Regions from separate parts of the Priestia sp. JV24 genome, predicted to be linked through region 2. Evidence: a T-box and tRNA genes for the amino acid it is inferred to sense, from the RefSeq annotation. Region 2 holds a T-box; the other holds one or more tRNA genes.
What was found. The T-box of region 2 lies ahead of trpS (tryptophan--tRNA ligase). A T-box ahead of a tRNA ligase gene usually reads a tRNA of that ligase, here a tRNA-Trp.
Positions count from the first base shown of each region.

Region 1: it has a tRNA-Trp gene. The T-box ahead of trpS (tryptophan--tRNA ligase) is inferred to sense a tRNA for this amino acid. The anticodon was not compared.

Region 1 is NZ_JAPCIN010000015.1:411,756-420,583, forward strand. Features, by position in the region: gene OK414_RS11435 (phospholipase D-like domain-containing protein) at 1-1,190, shown strand, start outside; tRNA gene OK414_RS11440 (tRNA-Trp) at 1,412-1,485, shown strand; tRNA gene OK414_RS11445 (tRNA-Leu) at 1,512-1,593, shown strand; tRNA gene OK414_RS11450 (tRNA-Gly) at 1,613-1,684, shown strand; gene OK414_RS11455 (Na+/H+ antiporter NhaC family protein) at 1,898-3,298, shown strand; partial or broken gene OK414_RS11460 (spore gernimation protein KB) at 3,476-3,724, opposite strand; gene OK414_RS11470 (GNAT family N-acetyltransferase) at 4,046-4,558, shown strand; gene OK414_RS11475 (YjcZ family sporulation protein) at 4,747-4,869, shown strand; gene OK414_RS11480 (VanW family protein) at 4,943-5,881, opposite strand; gene OK414_RS11485 (hypothetical protein) at 6,060-6,875, shown strand; gene OK414_RS11490 (FUSC family protein) at 7,063-8,828, shown strand, end outside.
Region 2 is NZ_JAPCIN010000010.1:78,743-87,570, forward strand. Features, by position in the region: gene opp4A (oligopeptide ABC transporter substrate-binding protein) at 1-649, shown strand, start outside; gene opp4B (oligopeptide ABC transporter permease) at 671-1,636, shown strand; gene opp4C (oligopeptide ABC transporter permease) at 1,648-2,562, shown strand; gene OK414_RS03290 (YjbA family protein) at 2,863-3,612, shown strand; gene trpS (tryptophan--tRNA ligase) at 3,642-4,631, opposite strand; T-box leader at 4,708-4,912, opposite strand; gene OK414_RS03300 (peptide ABC transporter substrate-binding protein) at 5,579-7,225, shown strand; gene OK414_RS03305 (ABC transporter permease) at 7,323-8,258, shown strand; gene OK414_RS03310 (ABC transporter permease) at 8,261-8,828, shown strand, end outside.

The sequences.
Region 1 (8,828 bases), on a different contig from region 2:
CAATTGATATTGCGTACTTTTCCATCGGTAAAGGTCGTTCTGCGGATTTACTTATGGGCGCTTTATTCGAAGCTGCGGATCGAGGTATACGTATTCGCGTGCTGTTAGACGGGATCTCTCATGGGTTAAAAGGCAAGAGAAAAAATGTTCTTTATGCTTTAGCTTTCCACAATAATATAGAATTAAAGTACTATGAGCCCTTCACTATTTTTAAACCTTGGACATGGCATAATCGTCTTCACGATAAAATAATAGTAGTCGATGGCCAATTAGGTATTAGTGGAGGACGAAACATTGGAGATAAATACTTGGCCAGTCAACCAAATAAAAATTTTGTCTATGACCGTGATGTGCTAATTTATAACACAAAGCAAGAAAGTTATAGTGTCATTGTCTCAATGGAGAAGTATGTAGAGAAATTATGGAACCACCCGTATACCCGCAAAGCTTTTCCAAAGCTCAAGAAAACTAAACAATTTCGGGGCCTTTCAGGCAAGAAATTGTTAATAGATCAATACGAAGAGGCAAAAAAAGCAAATGAACCTTTTGTCCATCCTTATATTGTATGGAGAGAATCAACGATGCCTACAAGAAAGGTTTCTTTTATTACAAATCCTATTCAACGAATAAATAAAAGCCCTTTTATATGGAAAACATTTATTAAGCTTTCCCAACAAGCTGAAAAATCCATTGTTGTTCAAAGCCCTTATATCGTACCAACAAAAGAGATGGAACAGTATATAGATAAGCAAGTAAAACCAAAAGTGCAAAGAATTATTTTAACTAATTCTATTACATCCACTCCAAATGCTATGGCTTTTTCTGCATACTTGGGAGTAAAGAATCGCGTTATAAAAGCTGGTTCGAAGCTTTATGAATATCAAAAGCCCTATTCAATTCACGGGAAATCTGTTGTTTATGATCAGCGTTTAAGTGCAGTTGGTTCTTTTAACTTAGATTCACGTTCTGTATTTTTAAATACTGAATCCATGGTTATGATAGATAGTGAAGAATTTGCAGCCGAGCTAACAGGAGCTATTGAAACTAAGATTTCTCACAGTGCGCTTGTAGGAAATGAGGGAGAACCTGTTGATCTTAATACGGATTCTCAAAAAAATGTCCCTCCTGTAAAGTCTGCACTCCTACATATCCTTTCAGTCTTCACGCGATTTTGGAGACATTTTGTATAGTACTGTGTTACAGCAGAGTCTTTAAAAACAAATAGCGGAGATTAAAGAGGACTGCAGCTGGGGAAGGGAATGTGTAAAAAACTGTGATATGCCTCACAGTTTTTTTGAAACCCCTAGTACTAGTTATGATTCTTAAAAAGCCCTATTGACGAAATTTCATATATGTTTTATTATAATATAGCGTCGTTAATAAACGAGGTTCTTTTGAAGAAATCATTTCTAGGGGCATAGTTTAAAGGTAGAACTACGGTCTCCAAAACCGTCAGTGTGGGTTCGATTCCTACTGCCCCTGCCATTTTGGAGTTATCTTTTAACTCACACGCGGGTGTGGCGGAATTGGCAGACGCGCTAGACTTAGGATCTAGTGTCTTATGACGTGGGGGTTCAAGTCCCTTCACCCGCATCTTTACTTTCATATACGCGCGGAAGTAGTTCAGTGGTAGAACACCACCTTGCCAAGGTGGGGGTCGCGAGTTCGAACCTCGTCTTCCGCTTCTTTTCAAAAGCAGTTTGCATGTGCAAACTGCTTTTTTTGTTGTAGAAATAAAGAGTTTTATTATGCTGTTTTTAATCAGAAATAGTTTATTAAAGCAGTACTGCTTATACGTGTTGTTTTCGTGAATATACACATAATATTGGGGTTACATTAAAAGCTAATGAACGACGTGAAGACATCTAATATGGTATTTAAGATAGGGGAGAGTCCTATGGAATCTAGTTGGTTTTCAATTATACCGTTTTTAATTGTTATTCCAATAGCTATTTTCACCAAACAAGTGCTGCCAGGGTTGTTTCTAGGCTTATTAGTAGGCGCTTATTTGATTGATCATTCGATTGTCGGAGGTGTTGAAAAGCTACTTCACTACATTGTACAAGCTCTTAGAAATAAAAGTAATATAGAAATCGTCGTCTTTTTATACGCATTTTCAGGGCTTATCGGAATGATTAAGATGGCTGGAGGAGTGAAGGGTTTTGTAGAAACAGCTGCAGAAAGAATTGATACAAGAAAAAAAGCTCTTATTTTAACCTATGTTTCAACCATTGGAACATTCAGTGCTCCCACATTTCGTTTTGTGACGATCGCGCCCATTATGAGAGCATTACTCAAAAAGGTGAAAATGACGACAGCAGAGCTAGGGTTTGTTATTGAAACAACTGCTACTCCTGTTATCGTCTTAATTCCTGTGGCAACGGCATTTGTAGGGTATATGGTCTCAATCATTCAAATGGCAATTGATCATCAAGGCATAAAACAAGACGCTTATTCTTTGTTTATTCAAAGCATTCCGTATAACTTCTTTTCGATTGTGATTATTCTGGTAGGGATTTATTTCAGCTTTTTTCATCATTCAACATCTACGGCTCCTATGAAGCTTGAGGAAGAAGACGAAAAAGATTGGCATGATTGTCATCCTTGCGTGTCGAAGGATTTGCCTTCTAAGCCTTGGAATTTGTTAGTACCTTTACTTGTTGTGATTTCACTTACCTTACTTTTAACATGGTGGAGCGGGCATCATAAGAGCCACAGCTTTTTTGAAGCATTTATTAAAGCAGACGTGTTAGAAGCGATGGTAGTAGCTTTAATTATCACTACGTTAATTACCCTCATTTTTTTCTTGTTTCAGCGCTTTACATTACAGAATTTGCTTAATGGTTTTATCACAGGAGGCAATGACTTAATGTCCGTTATTCTGCTGTTATCGGTAGTATGGGGATTATCCGCTGTTACAGAAGACTTAGGTTTTTCAAATTTTGTGACGGCACATTCTAAGTGGATTCCTCAAATGTTTGTCACTCCGTTCATGTTTATCTTTGGAGCCGCTATTTCTTACTTTATCGGATCTGCTTGGGGAACGTGGGGGATCTTAATGCCGCTTGGCATATCGCTTGCAAGTTCTGCAGATCTTTCTTTGCCATTGATTATCGGTGCGGTGTTTGCGAGCGGTTCATTTGGAGCGTTTTCTTCACCTTTAAGCGACGATACGAATACCATCGCCAAAATATTAGATTTATCGGTTATTGAATATGCCAAGTATAAATTAAAGCCAGCTTTAATTGCAGCGGGAATAACAGTAGCTTTTTATCTTGTTGTATCTTTCTTGTTTTGAATGAGGGAAATAGCCATCTAGTATCAATTTTTTATTTTTTTCAGCTTAAAGTATGCATACAGTCCTAATGATAGGCACACTAGTATGATACAAGTAAGCGGAAATAAGATGGTATTAACAAAATGATCATAAAACCATATATACAAAAAAATCACCTCGATAAATTAAGCCATTTTTCTATTTATTAGAGATACACGATCTGTGTTGCTTCTTCCTATTTTTCAAAAAGGCGATAATCAGAAGCAGTATGGGTACGATAGAAAATAGCGGCATATGTAAAAGAAATCTCGCTACGTGTAACCCTTCATAAAGATGTTCTTAAAAATTACTAGCGATGGTAATCGACAAAAACAACACAATGATGCCTAAAGGATACGCTAGTTGTGAAGGAGATTTAATTTTAAATAAAGTAGCAGTACCTATTAATAAAGGTAAGGTTCTCAGACAGCAGATTCTTAAGAGAAGACTCTGTTTGTTCATTGCTCGCTCTTTCTGTAGGAATTGATCTTTTTCAAGGAACGAACGTACTGCAGGCACTATACAATGCTTTAAGCCCGTTTCGTGTAATGGAAGTGGCCGAATTATTTGTCCTTTTTTCTCTTTTGTTTTTCTTTTTCGCGGAGTCACTTTATCTTGTTTTAAAGAAGCGGCACCAAAAACAACAGCAACTTGGTGCAAAGAGGTTTTTATCTCTTCACTATCGAAACAAGCGTATAGAAAGATAGCTTTGAGATAGGGGAGAACCACATGAACATTGAGACTAACAGATTACTAATACGCAAATTTAACTATGAAGATTGGCAGGAGGTCTACGCATATACATCTGATGCTAATGTCATGAAGTACATACCAGAAGGTGTTTTTAGTAAGGATGATGCGAAGAAATTTGTAAATGAAAATATGAAAGGAAACGTTAAAAACTTTCCAGTTGTATTAAAAAATGAAAACATCATAATTGGTCATATCGTCTTTTTTAACTATTTTGGGGACCATACTTATGAAATTGGCTGGGTATTCAATGCTCTCTATCATCAGAAAGGATATGCTTCAGAAGCGGCAAAAGCAATAGTGGACTATGGTTTTAACACAATGAAACTGCATCGGATTATTGCTACTTGTCAACCTGAGAATACGTCTTCTTATCGTGTTATGGAGAAAATCGGGATGAGAAGAGAAGGGTATTTTAAAAAATGTATTCCAACTGATAAAGGATGGTGGGATGAATATTATTACGCGATTTTAAAAGAAGAGTGGAAATGAGCTTTACTTTTACGGAATTGCATTTTCCAAGTTGTAAAGACGAAAACAAGCCCAATTTTAAAAAAATGAGCAGAACAGCAAACCAAAACGTCTAGGCAGACATACAATAAGCTATCCATGAGAAACACCCCATGTTTGAACCTTCTTTGTTTTAGCAACAGAAAATTACGTTGAAAGGGAGTGCTTGTATGTCTAATGCTGGATGTGGATTTGGTTCTGGTTTCGCTTTATTAGTTGTATTATTTATTCTATTAGTAATTATCGGATGTAGTTGTTATAGCGGTGGTTATGGTGGCGGATACGGCTGCTAATTATATCACTGAAAAGCCTAAAGGATACCCTTTAGGCTTTTTTGTGTTCATTATAAAAAGCTGGAAGAGATGATTAATCAGCAGGCTCAGTATCAACATGCGATTCAATTTTCTTCTCTTTCGGCAATTGGTCAATAGAAGCCCAAGGCACGCGGCGAGGCTTATATTCAATCGCATCAGTAGAGTAAACGGCCACGCTTACGACTCCTCCGTGTACCTGCGCTCGAATCAACAAAGGATCACTATACGTATTTTTAAAGTGAAAGTCAGGTCCATACCAGCTGACGGTAGCGTCTCGCCCAGGAGGTACGTAGGAAACGCTGCGGCTGTGTGAGTAGCGCTGCGTAATCGTTACGCCAGCGTTATCGACGGCGTTAAATAAAGTAGAAGAAACCTGGCAAATTCCTCCTCCAACTCCTTCAGAATACTCTCCTTTTACAATGATTGGCGCACGCATATACCCTTTTGCTGCCGTTCTTTTTCCAACGGTTTGATTAAAAGAGAAAACTTCCCCAGGAAATATAACGCTGCTGTCTAGTGATTCAGCTGCAAGAGAAATATTGTGAGAACGATTTTTATTATGAGGGTTAAATACTGTATGATAATGACCGATTTGCTTAATTCGAATCGTTGCAAGCAGCTCCTTATCTACGCGAGGCGGAACAGGAAGCGTCGGGATTTCTAATGTTGACGTACCGCCGTTAAAAAAATAAGTATAAAATTTCTCCGCAAAATCTTTATGATATAGTTTGACACCCGCTTGCTCAGGAACAATTTGTCCGCTTTTATCAATGCGGGCATTTATGGGCTCTCTATATGTCTTTTTATCCAATTCTTTTAGAAGAAGGTTGTATCGATCATGATCAACCATAGGTACAGGAAGAAGAGGTACGGCCACTTTCTCCCGTTCAATCCGTTCAATTGGTTTACCGTCATGAGTAATAGATAGGTGGTCTTGTGTAGAAAGAGGTTGAATAAGCATTAAAAGTCCAACCATCCAAGTGAAATTCATATCATATACCTCGCTTTCACCTGTTAGTATGAATAAAATGAACCGTTTAATGTATAGGATTCACAAGCTCTTCTTTGTATTATTTTCCATGAGCTTAGCGTGTAAAAATTTCTATTTATAATTGTATGTGTACTTTCGCATATTACATAGAGAAACTACAAGGTAATGAGGGTAGACAATGACAAAATTAATGATTTTAGTCTTTATGCTTATTAGTTTTTTTGTGCATCCCCAAAAGATGAAAGCAGAAGAAAACCTTACGTACTTTCCGGTAAGTGACACTGGAAAAGTATTAAAGTGGAAACGTGTAGAAAGCTTGCTGCCGAAGGGGAAAAAATTTAAAGTGATCGATGTAGAAACGGGTTTTTACTTTTACGTGCAGCGAAGAGCAGGCTCACACCATGCAGATGTTCAGCCGCTTACACGTCAAGATACGAAAGTAATGAAGCACTTATATAATGGAAAATGGAGCTGGAACCGAAGAGCTGTTCTTATTCCGTTTAAAGGTCAAATGCTTGCAGCTTCCATGAACGGAATGCCTCACGGAGCCGGTGCGCTTGACAATGGGTTCCCCGGTCATTTTTGCATTCATTTTGCAGGAAGTACGACTCACAAGTCTCAAAATGTGGATCCAGGTCATCAGTTAATGGTATTAAAAGCAGGAGGAAAGCTTGATGAATATGCATTAAAAGCTGAGCCGGCAGAAGTCGTAAATATGTTTTTAACAGGATTAAAGCAAGATGATGATGCATTAATGCAGCCGATTTTGCGCGTGAAGCAAGAGCATAAGCTATGGGCAAAACTGCATAGTATCTCCACTATTTATTATAAAACGGACTTATTTCATGCAAAAAAGTATAAAACAAAAGAGAAAATCGCCGTAGATTGCCTTATTTATTACGAAGATAAAGGGGCTCAAAAGACAACGATGGTTTTTACTTTAAAGAGAAATCCGTTAACAAACGGATGGGAAATTTCTTCTCTTATACTATAATGGACCATTATTTTTAAAAACACATCTGACAGAAAACAGATGTGTTTTTAAGCATTTGTTTAGCTCTTTAGCCGTTCGCAATATTATAGTGGAAAAACGTGCTTACATACGATAGAAAAGAATAAAAAAGGGTATAAGTAATAATATTACTCTTTCTACAAAGAACTCTACAGCACGAAAGGAGAGAGTGTTTATTTTTTCATATTGGTTTAGCCGCTTAGTCGCTGCAGATCCTGGACGAAAAAGGTTCAAAACGGCTTCTAAAGCTACGATTAGCGTCATTACAGCGGTCGTTATTATGCTGATTGTATTAAAAGCAGCGGGAAGCTCACAAATTACCGCATCTATTTTATCGGGCGTAATCGGCCTGATGGGTATATTGGTTGTAAATGATGAAACAACAAAAGCAAAAAAAGTGACCACATGCTTAGTAGCACTTTCTAGCGCCGTTTCTCTCGGCATTGGCTCGTTTCTATCACAATATGGACAGGCAGAAAATGTTTTTCTCGTTCTGCTAGTGTTTTTGTCTTTTTATTTACAGAAATTTGGTATTCGCTATTTCGCTCTGTCGATGGTCGCATTTATGTCGTTTTATTTTGCTTCTATTTTACACGTTACATTTTCTCAGCTGCCGTGGCTGTTAGCTGGCGTTATAGTAGGAGCCTGCTGTGCATTTATTTATAATTTTGTTATCTTTAAAGACCGGCCAGCCAACGTGCTGAGGTCTTCAATGAAATCATTTCATATTCAAGTGAATTTGGTGCTTGATTTAATTATTGAGTTAATTCAAAAGAAACAAATTGAACCGGCTCAAATTAAACAATATAACCGCAATATTAAAAAACTAGCGGAGTATGCCCGTGTAGCATCAGAAGAGCTTGGAAATACAGATCCCCACGACATATGGCCTGGCGTAACAGCTGAACAAATGCGCCTTTATGTATTTGATACAGTGATGCTGCTTCAGACATATTCCCCAGCAATTCGAAAACTCAGTGAATTAAAGGCATTTAATCATTTTGATATTCAGCAGCTGCTGTTAAAGCTAGTGGAATCGATTCGCGAAGCAGAGGTGTTAAATGAAAATCCTACTCATTCACTAACAGATGCAGCTCAGCATCTGCAAGAGCTGCGCCAAAAATTAAGTGAACTCGAACCTCAAGACAAAAGGTATAAAGACTGGCTTTACTTAATCCGCCGTATCGAAACGATATCAAATCACGTGATTGATGAGGCCTATGAGCTGCAGCAAGCAATTGTGAAGCAAGAAAAACAGCCTCAAAAAGAAGTGGAAGAAAAAGAAGACGAAGAGGATAATGATGAAGAAAAAGGATTAAAGCCATCTACGAAAAAGTCTATTCAAGCGGCCATCACTGCTGTTGCGACATTAATATTTGGCTCTTTCTTATCTCCATCGCATCAATATTGGGCGCTGTTAGCAGGATATTTAGTGCTTCTTGGTACAGAAACGATAGGAAGTACGTTTGTAAAAGCTGTACAGCGAAGTGTAGGAACGCTTTTAGGAGCGGCTGTGGGCTTTGTTGTCGCAAGCTTTGTTTCACCAGGAATACTTGAAATAACGCTGCTTTTTATCTGCGTGTTTATGGCTTTTTATTTCTTTCCCATTACGTACTCGTTTATGAGCTTTTGGATTACAATGATGCTGGCCTTTATGTATGACATGCTTCTTGGAGGAATTTCAGAGAGTTTATTACTGGCTCGCGTATTAGATACAGTCGTAGGAGTTGGAATTGGCTTAGCTGTATCAGCTCTTGTGTTTCCTAAAAGAACAAGAGATAAAATAACCGACACCTCTGTAGAATACGTAGCGGCTTTAAAAGAATTTGTTCACACTTATTTGCATCGTTTTACGAAGCAGTATGCATTTGCCAATTTAGCTGATAAAGGAATGGAATTAGAAAAAAAGCTAAAACAGCTTCATGTCGATTCAGA
Region 2 (8,828 bases):
AAATACGGTTATTCCGTCTGTTTTCTGGTTAGCAGCAGATCCACAAGACTTAAACCAGTATAAATATAACCCAGAAAAAGCTAAAAAATTATTAGCAGAAGCAGGTTATAAAGATGTAAATGGCGATGGATTTGTTGAAGATCCAGACGGTAAGCCATATAAGATCTCGTTTGGACATTACGCTGGCCCAGCAAACTTTGAGGGGCGTGCAAAAGCCATTATTCAAGCATGGAACGATATTGGTGTGAAAACTGAATTAGCATCGGGTTCATTAATTGAATTTAACTTATACAATGAAATGAAAGAAAACGATGATAAATCGTTAGATGCATTTTTTGGCTCATGGGGAACAGGATATGACCCAGACCCAAGTATTACGTGGGGATCAAATGCAGAGTGGAACCATGGTCGTTGGATTAATAAAGAATCTGATCAGCTGATTAAAGATTCGTTAAGTGAAAAAGCATTTGATGATAAATATCGTAAAGATGTTTCTGTGAAGTGGCAGAAGTTATTTAACGAAGAACTTCCAGCCCTTCCTTTATGGGAAAATGTTAACATCTATGCAGTTAATAAACGTCTGAAAAATGTAACGATGGATCCAGACACAATCATCCTAGATTCACATAAGTGGTCAGTGACAGAATAATTAAAAGAAGGAGAATCAACGATGCTACAATACTCATTAAGACGTATTTTAGGAATGATTCCTATGTTGATTCTAATCTCCTTTGTAGTTTTTTCCCTGGCAAAAATGATGCCAGGGGACCCTTTTGGGGGCATGATTGACCCAAGTAAGACAGATCCAAAATATATCGAAGAGATGCGTGATAAGCTTGGATATAATGATCCTATCTATGTACAGTATTGGACTTGGATTAAAGGGGTGCTTCAAGGAGATCTTGGAAAATCAACAACACATAAGTTGCCGACACTTGAAATTATAAAAGAACGTATGCCTAATACTATATTTTTAGCGCTAACTTCATTATTTATTACTTATGTATTTGCTTTTATACTGGGGATGTATGCAGGTAAAAAACCGTATACTTTAGGAGATAATCTAATTGCAGGGTATAACTATTTTGCATTAGCGGTTCCCTCGTTTATTGCTGGAATTGTAGGGATTTATTTCTTTTCTTTTCAGCTAGATTGGTTTCCGTTTAGCGGTTCAGTAGAAGTTGGATTAGAAAAAGGAACGTGGGCATATATACAAAGTAGAATACATCATGTTATTCTCCCAGCTTTAATATTGGGACTGATGTCAACTGCTCAATATACGCAGTTTTTACGTAATGATATTATTGAAAACAGTCGCAAAGATTTTGTGCGCACTGCTAGAGCAAAAGGGACAAAAGAATCTAAAATTTATAATGTTCATATCCTACGCAACTCCATGATTCCTCTTATCACCTTCTTAGGTTTTGACCTTGTAACAGTAATTGGAGGAGCTATTATTACAGAAACAATTTTTACATACCCAGGTATTGGAATGTTATTTGTAGAATCTGTGTCTACCCGGGATTATTCTGTAATGATGTCACTAACAATGCTATTTTCAGTACTTACGCTACTTGGAAATTTACTTGCAGATGTGTTATACGGCGTAGCAGATCCGCGTATTCGTTTGGATTAGGAGGAGAAAGTATGGAAATTGTAACGAAAAAAGATGTACAGCCAGAAGTGAATATGAAAGCTCCTAAAAACCTTTCTCCATGGGCGATTGCGCGAAAGAAGTTTGTTAAAAATAAACTAGCCATGATAAGTTTAGCTTTCATGATTGTGATTACGCTTCTTGCCATTTTTGCACCGCTGCTTACAAAAGCAGATATTACACGTATCGACTATATGGCGATGAATGCAGCGCCTTCTAGTGAGCATTGGTTTGGAACGGATACAAATGGGCGAGACGTATTTGCACGTACATTGTATGGAGGAAGAACTTCGTTACTGATTGGAGTTGCCTGTACAACACTCGTTATTTTAATCGGAACTCTTATTGGTTCGATTGCGGGTTATTACGGAGGCAAAGTGGATCAATTCTTAATGCGTTTTACAGACTTTGTATTAAACTTTCCGCTAATTGTTTTCGTTGTAGTGTTAAATACAATCCTAATTGGAAAGATCTCAGGCGTTTGGACGCTCATCCTAGTTGTTAGTTTCTTAAGCTGGGGAAGTACGGCCCGGCTGGTGCGAAGCAAAGTCTTGGCTGAAAAAGAAAATGAATATGTGCTTTCAGCCGTTTCCATTGGGTGCAGCCCGTTTAAAATCATTTTTAAACATTTGCTGCCAAATGTGTTTTCAACGATTGTGGTTCAAGCCAGTTTGCAGATGGCGATCCTTATTGTGTTTGAGTCAGCGATTAGCTTTATCGGTTTTGGCGTGCCGGCTGATACGCCAAGCTGGGGGAATATGCTGACAGAAGCAAGGGAATCAGATGTGCTGCAGAATAAGCCTTGGATGTGGGTTCCGCCAGGTTTAGCTATTACATTTACGATCCTAGCTATCAACTTCATTGGTGAAGGATTAAAAGATGCTTTGAATCCCAAATCTCTTCGTTAAAAATCTATCACAAAAGTGTGATAGATTTTTTTAGGTTTGTCAGACCTCCTGACAAACCTATTACTATAGAAGAAACTCGGATTTTTTTCTGCTTATAGAGGTGAATATAGCTCATGAAGCCTTTAGCAATCATTAGCACTGGCGTTATATCTGAGCTTCAAAACAAGTGCATTTGAATAATGACCAAAAACGAAGGCATTTTACAATTAATTTTTAGAAAAATAACATCATTTGGAATAAAAATTCCTTTCTCTGCCTATACTGATGGATAACAAACAGATAGTAAGTGAGGGGTAAATTATGCTATATCTTCATGATGTATGGGTTAATTGGTTTGAAGGCGAAGAAAACGGTTATAATGTGTGTCATTTCCATGAGTGGAGAAAAGACGATTGTGTAGAACTGCTCGATCAAGCACCGTTATTAAAAGTAAATCCGCTTTTATTTCATTACATTGAAAATGATCTTTCCGAGCTACCTCAACAACTACTACAAGATGTCTATCAGAAAGCATACATTCGGAAAAATCATGAACGCACGCAGGTTGAATATTGTTTTATTGTTACAGATGGAACGAATATTTTAGCAATTGATACGATGGGATATCATATTCCGATTCGAAAAAGCCGCTTAATTCCAAGACAGGAACAGTTAGTCTATGAGATGATTGCGGATCAAGAAGAGCTAGAATATAAGTTCAGTGAAGACGAGCTGAATAAAAAAGAGCATCATATTCTTTCACCGTCTCCTGAAACGATGAGAGGACTAACACGTAAAGAACGTCAGCTAAAACAGCTGTTATTTATGGCACTTGATCAGCTACATACCACAAAAAATACAGCTCAAATCCGCTACTGGTACACGGAGTGGAATCCAACGAAGTACGAAGATATTCAAGAGATGCCGTTTCAAGACGTGTGGAGTCAGCTATACGATGAAACGAAGTCAGGGTGGTCACCGAAGCATAAATTATTATGCGAGCGCTTAGTAAAAGGACAACCTTTCTTTGAAAAACTTTGGGAAATTGAACAAGAGCCAAAAGTTAATTAAAAAAAACGACTGCATAGCAGTCGTTTTTTTTAACGTTTACGGCCAATTCCCATTGCGTTTCGCATTTTGCGAAGCATTTTATTAGCCGTTGCATTTGCTTTATCGGCACCTTGATCTAAAATATCATCTAGCTCGCTAGAATCAACTAATTCATAATATCTTTTTTGAATTGGAGCGAGTGCTTCAGCTACCACTTTGGCTGTGTCAGCTTTAAAGTCACCATAACCTTTGCCTTCGTACATCGCTTCAATGTCTTCGATCGATTTATTGGCTAGGATCGAATAAATACTTAATAAGTTTGAAATGCCTGGCTTATTTTCTTTATCGTAGCGAACAATACCTTCTGAATCCGTTACGGCACTTTTGATTTTCTTTTCAATTGTTTTAGCGTCATCCAAAAGCGTAATGAAAGCTTTTTGGTTTGGATCGGACTTGCTCATTTTTTTCGTAGGATCTTGAAGAGACATGACGCGTGCGCCCACTTTTGGAATACGTACTTCAGGAATAGTGAAGATATCATTGTATTTTTTGTTAAAGCGCTCAGCTAAGTCACGCGTTAATTCTAAATGCTGCTTTTGATCTTCACCAACTGGAACCAAATCGGTGTTGTATAAAAGAATATCCGCTGCCATTAATGGAGGATAAGTTAGTAATCCTGCTGATACTGCTTCTTTTCCAGCGGACTTATCTTTAAACTGAGTCATACGTTCAAGTTCACCGATATACGCTACGCACTGTAACATCCATCCCGCTTCTGTGTGGGCAGGCACTTCCGATTGAATAAATAAAGTCGATTTTGCTGGATCAATTCCTACCGCTACATACAGAGCAGCAAGGCTGCGAATGTTTTTACGAAGTGCTAAACGATCTTGAGGCGTTGTAATCGCATGCTGATCTACAATACAAAAATGACAGTTATAGTCATGTTGAAGTTCAACAAATTGCTTCATCGCTCCAATGTAGTTACCTAAAGTGATTGTACCGCTTGGTTGAATACCTGAAAAAATTGTTTTCATCAAATCTTCCTTTCATCTGCTCATATATGATGCTAATTTACGGATACAACATAAAAAGGCCCATCCGCTCCTAGCATAAGCTAGGGGCGAATGGACCGCGTTGCCACCCTAATTAGTACACATAATTGTGAACTATCTTTATTCATGTAACGTTGAGGTCAACGTTCAAGCTTTGCACTTGAAAGCTCCAAAGTCCATTCTGCAGGTTTCAATGTTTGTTCTCACCAGCCACAAACTCTCTGAAAATGAAAATTCTGCATACTACTCTTTTTCACAGCTTTAATTATATAGTTATTCGTTATTATAACGCGAAAAAGCAGGAATTTAAACATCTTATCACTAAAAAGTTTTATAAGACAATTTACTGGGATTTTTCAGCGGCAAAAAAAGACAAGAACCTTTTAATTAAAGCATTTCTTGATGAAAATTTGGTGGAGGATTTGGTAAAAATCTTTTATTTAATATTTCTAATGGCTTTGTAATACTATCGTAATACCTATACTACAAAAAAGATTTTAGAAGTCTGACAAGTAGGCACAATCCTTATAAGATAAGGTTTTTTCCCCCATGACAAAAAAATACCATTAAATAATAGTATTGCAATAAATTTTTAAAATATTTATAATAGGCGTAACAAACATATTTTTTACAAAGGTATTACAATTTCTTAATTTTTCAGAAAACACAAAATAGACAATGTTTTGTTTCAATTAGCGAATTTTGTAATGAATGAGTCTTCTACATATTAAGCGCATACATTGGATTTACAGCATGTAAACAATTGATGACAGTTTCATAGAGTAGAAGAATAATTTTGCAGTGAGGTCTTTAATGCTCTACTACGTGAAAAAATAACTGATTATTTTGTATTGAAAGAGGATTAAGAAATTAGTGCATATCAAAAAAATATGGTTGCCACACAAACAAAATTTAATAGGGGGTAACACGCAATGAAGAAAAGGTTGTCGATTCTTTTCAGTTTGCTGCTTGTAATGAGCTTGTTTTTAGCTGCATGTGGATTTAACAAAGAATCTGGTGGCAGTGAAAATGCTAGCAGTGATGGCGGCGAAAAGAAAAAAGAGCAAGAGCTTCGCGTAAACATTAAAACTGAGCCTTTTTCATTAAACCCAGGCTTAGCTAATGATTCAACGTCATCAAACGTATTATTACAAACATTTGAGGGTTTAACTCGTATCGGTAAAGATGGAAAACCTGAAAATGCAATGGCGAAAGATGTGAAGGTCAGCGATGATCAAACTAAATATACGTTTACGATTCGCGACGATGCAAAATGGTCAAATGGTGACCCTGTAACAGCAAAAGATTTCGAATATGCATGGAAATGGGCGTTAGATCCTAAAAACGAATCTCAATATGCATATCAATTATACTATGTTAAAAATGCACAAGCTGCCAATGAAGGAAAAGGTTCATTAGATGATGTTGCCGTTAAAGCAACAGATGATAAAACGCTTGAGGTAACATTAGAAAACCCAACGCCATATTTCTTAGAATTAACAGCTTTCTATACGTACTTCCCAGTGAATACGAAAATTGCTGAATCAAATGAAAAATGGTACACAAATGCAGGCGAAAACTATACGTCAAACGGTCCTTTCAAGCTTAAAGCTTGGAAACATAATGACAAAATCGAGTTAGTTCCTAATGAAAACTATTGGGATAAAGATGCTGTAAAACTTAAAAAAGTTGAAATGTACATGATCAATGATAACAACACTGAACTTTCAATGTTCAAAAACGGTGAATTAGACTGGGCGGGTATGCCTACTGGTCAATTACCGGCTGATGCACTTCCTGAATTAAAGAAAGACGGTTCATTAAACATTCAAGAGATTGCAGGTACTTACTGGTACAAGTTTAATACAGAACAAAAACCTTTAGACAACGTGAACATTCGTAAAGCATTAGCTTATGCAATTGATCGTAAAGGTATTACAGAACAAATTACAAAAGACGGTTCAGTTCCAGCGATGGCGGCTGTACCACCAACAATGTTTGAAGATAACAAAAAAGGTTACTTCAAAGACAATGATGTGAAAAAAGCAAAAGAATATTTAGAAAAAGGCTTGAAAGAAATGGGCCTTAAAGATGCTTCAGAACTACCAGCAATTAAGGTTTCATACAACACGGATGAAAAACATGCAAAAATTGCACAAGCTGTTCAAGATATGTGGAAGAAAAACCTTGGCATTAAAGTACAGTTAGACAACTCTGAGTGGGCTGTTTACATTGAAAAGTTACACCAAGGAGATTATCAAGTTGGACGTATGGGCTGGTTAGGAGATTTTAACGATCCAATTAACTTCTTAGAATTGTTCCGTGATAAAAAAGGCGGAAACAATGATACAAACTGGGAAAACCCAGAATATAAAAAGTTATTAATTGACTCTCAAAAAGAAACAGATCCTAAAAAACGTCAGGCAATGTTGAAAAAAGCAGAAGGTATCTTCATGGATGAAATGCCAGTGGCACCAATCTACTTCTACACAAACGCTTGGGTACAAGACAAGCAGCTGAAAGATGTTGTGATGTCTGGACTTGGAGACATTCAGATTAAGTGGGCTCATTTTGAGTAAGTAACATCAATTATGACAAAGGGTATATGGGGCCTGGTGCTCCATATACTTTTCTTTCTTGTGCGCGAATTTTGTAAAAATATGGAGGTGTGTCAGGGTGTTCAAATATATAGGAAAACGACTTATTTATATGTTTCTATCATTATGGCTAATCGTAACAGCAACCTTTTTCTTAATGCGTGCTGTTCCGGGAGGTCCATTCACATCAGAAAAGCAGCTTCCCCCTGAAATTCAAAAAAATCTAAATCAGTATTACGGTTTAGACCAGCCTTGGTACCATCAGTACTTTGATTATTTAACATCAATTTTAAAGTGGGATTTTGGTCCATCTTTCAAATATAAAGGCCAAACGGTAAACGATTTGATCAACGGCGGATTCCCTGTTTCATTCATGCTAGGGATGGAAGCTATTTTAATAGCAATTGCTATTGGTGTAGTACTTGGTGTTATTGCTGCCTTAAAACATAATAAGTGGCAAGATTACACGGCGATGGTTATTGCAGTTCTAGGAATCTCAGTTCCGAGTTTTATTATGGCAGCGGTATTACAATACGTTCTGGCTATGAAACTACAAATTTTTCCGGTTGCACGCTGGGAATCTTGGGCACACACGGTGTTACCAGCTCTCGCGCTCGCTTCAACCCCTATGGCATTTATCGCACGGTTAACTCGTTCGAGTATGCTTGAAGTATTAAGCAATGATTATATTCGTACAGCGAAAGCAAAAGGTTTAAGCAGAGGCGTTATTACAGTTAAGCACGCCATGCGAAATGCGATGCTTCCAGTCGTATCCTATATGGGACCTTTAGTAGCAGGGATTTTAACGGGTAGCTTTGTTATTGAAAAAATATTTGGTATCCCGGGATTAGGTTCACACTTTGTACTCAGTATCTCAAACCGAGATTATACAACGATTATGGGCGTAACGGTGTTCTACAGTATTTTACTACTTTTTTGTATCTTGCTTGTAGATATTGCATACGGATTCATTGACCCTCGAATTAAACTTACAGGTGCTAAGAAAGGAGAGTAACTATGCAGCAACTTCCAAAAATTCCTAAAGAAATGTTTGAAACAGCAGGGATTGACCACGCTCAGGCAGAAAAGATTGAAAAACCGAGTCTTTCATTCTGGCAAGATGTTTTTATTCGTTTTCGCAAAAACAAGCTTGCTATGTTTGGTGTAGTACTAATGGTTCTCCTTGTTTTTATGGCTATATTTGGTCCATTGATGGTGAAATATGATTATGCAACCAATGATTTGCTGAATGCTAATCAGGCTCCATCTTCTGAGCACTGGTTCGGTACAGATGAATTAGGGCGTGATGTTTTTGCTCGCACGTGGGAAGGCGCTCGTATTTCATTATTTATCGGGTTAGCAGCAGCTTTAATTGATTTATTCATTGGCGTAGTTTGGGGAAGCATCTCTGGATACCGCGGCGGCCGTACGGATGAAACAATGATGCGTGTTGCGGATATCTTATATGGTGTTCCTTACCTTTTACTCGTTATTATTTTAATGGTTATGCTTGGCCAAGGGTTAGGCACGATGATTTTGGCGATGACCATTACCGGCTGGATTAACATGGCCCGTATTGTACGTG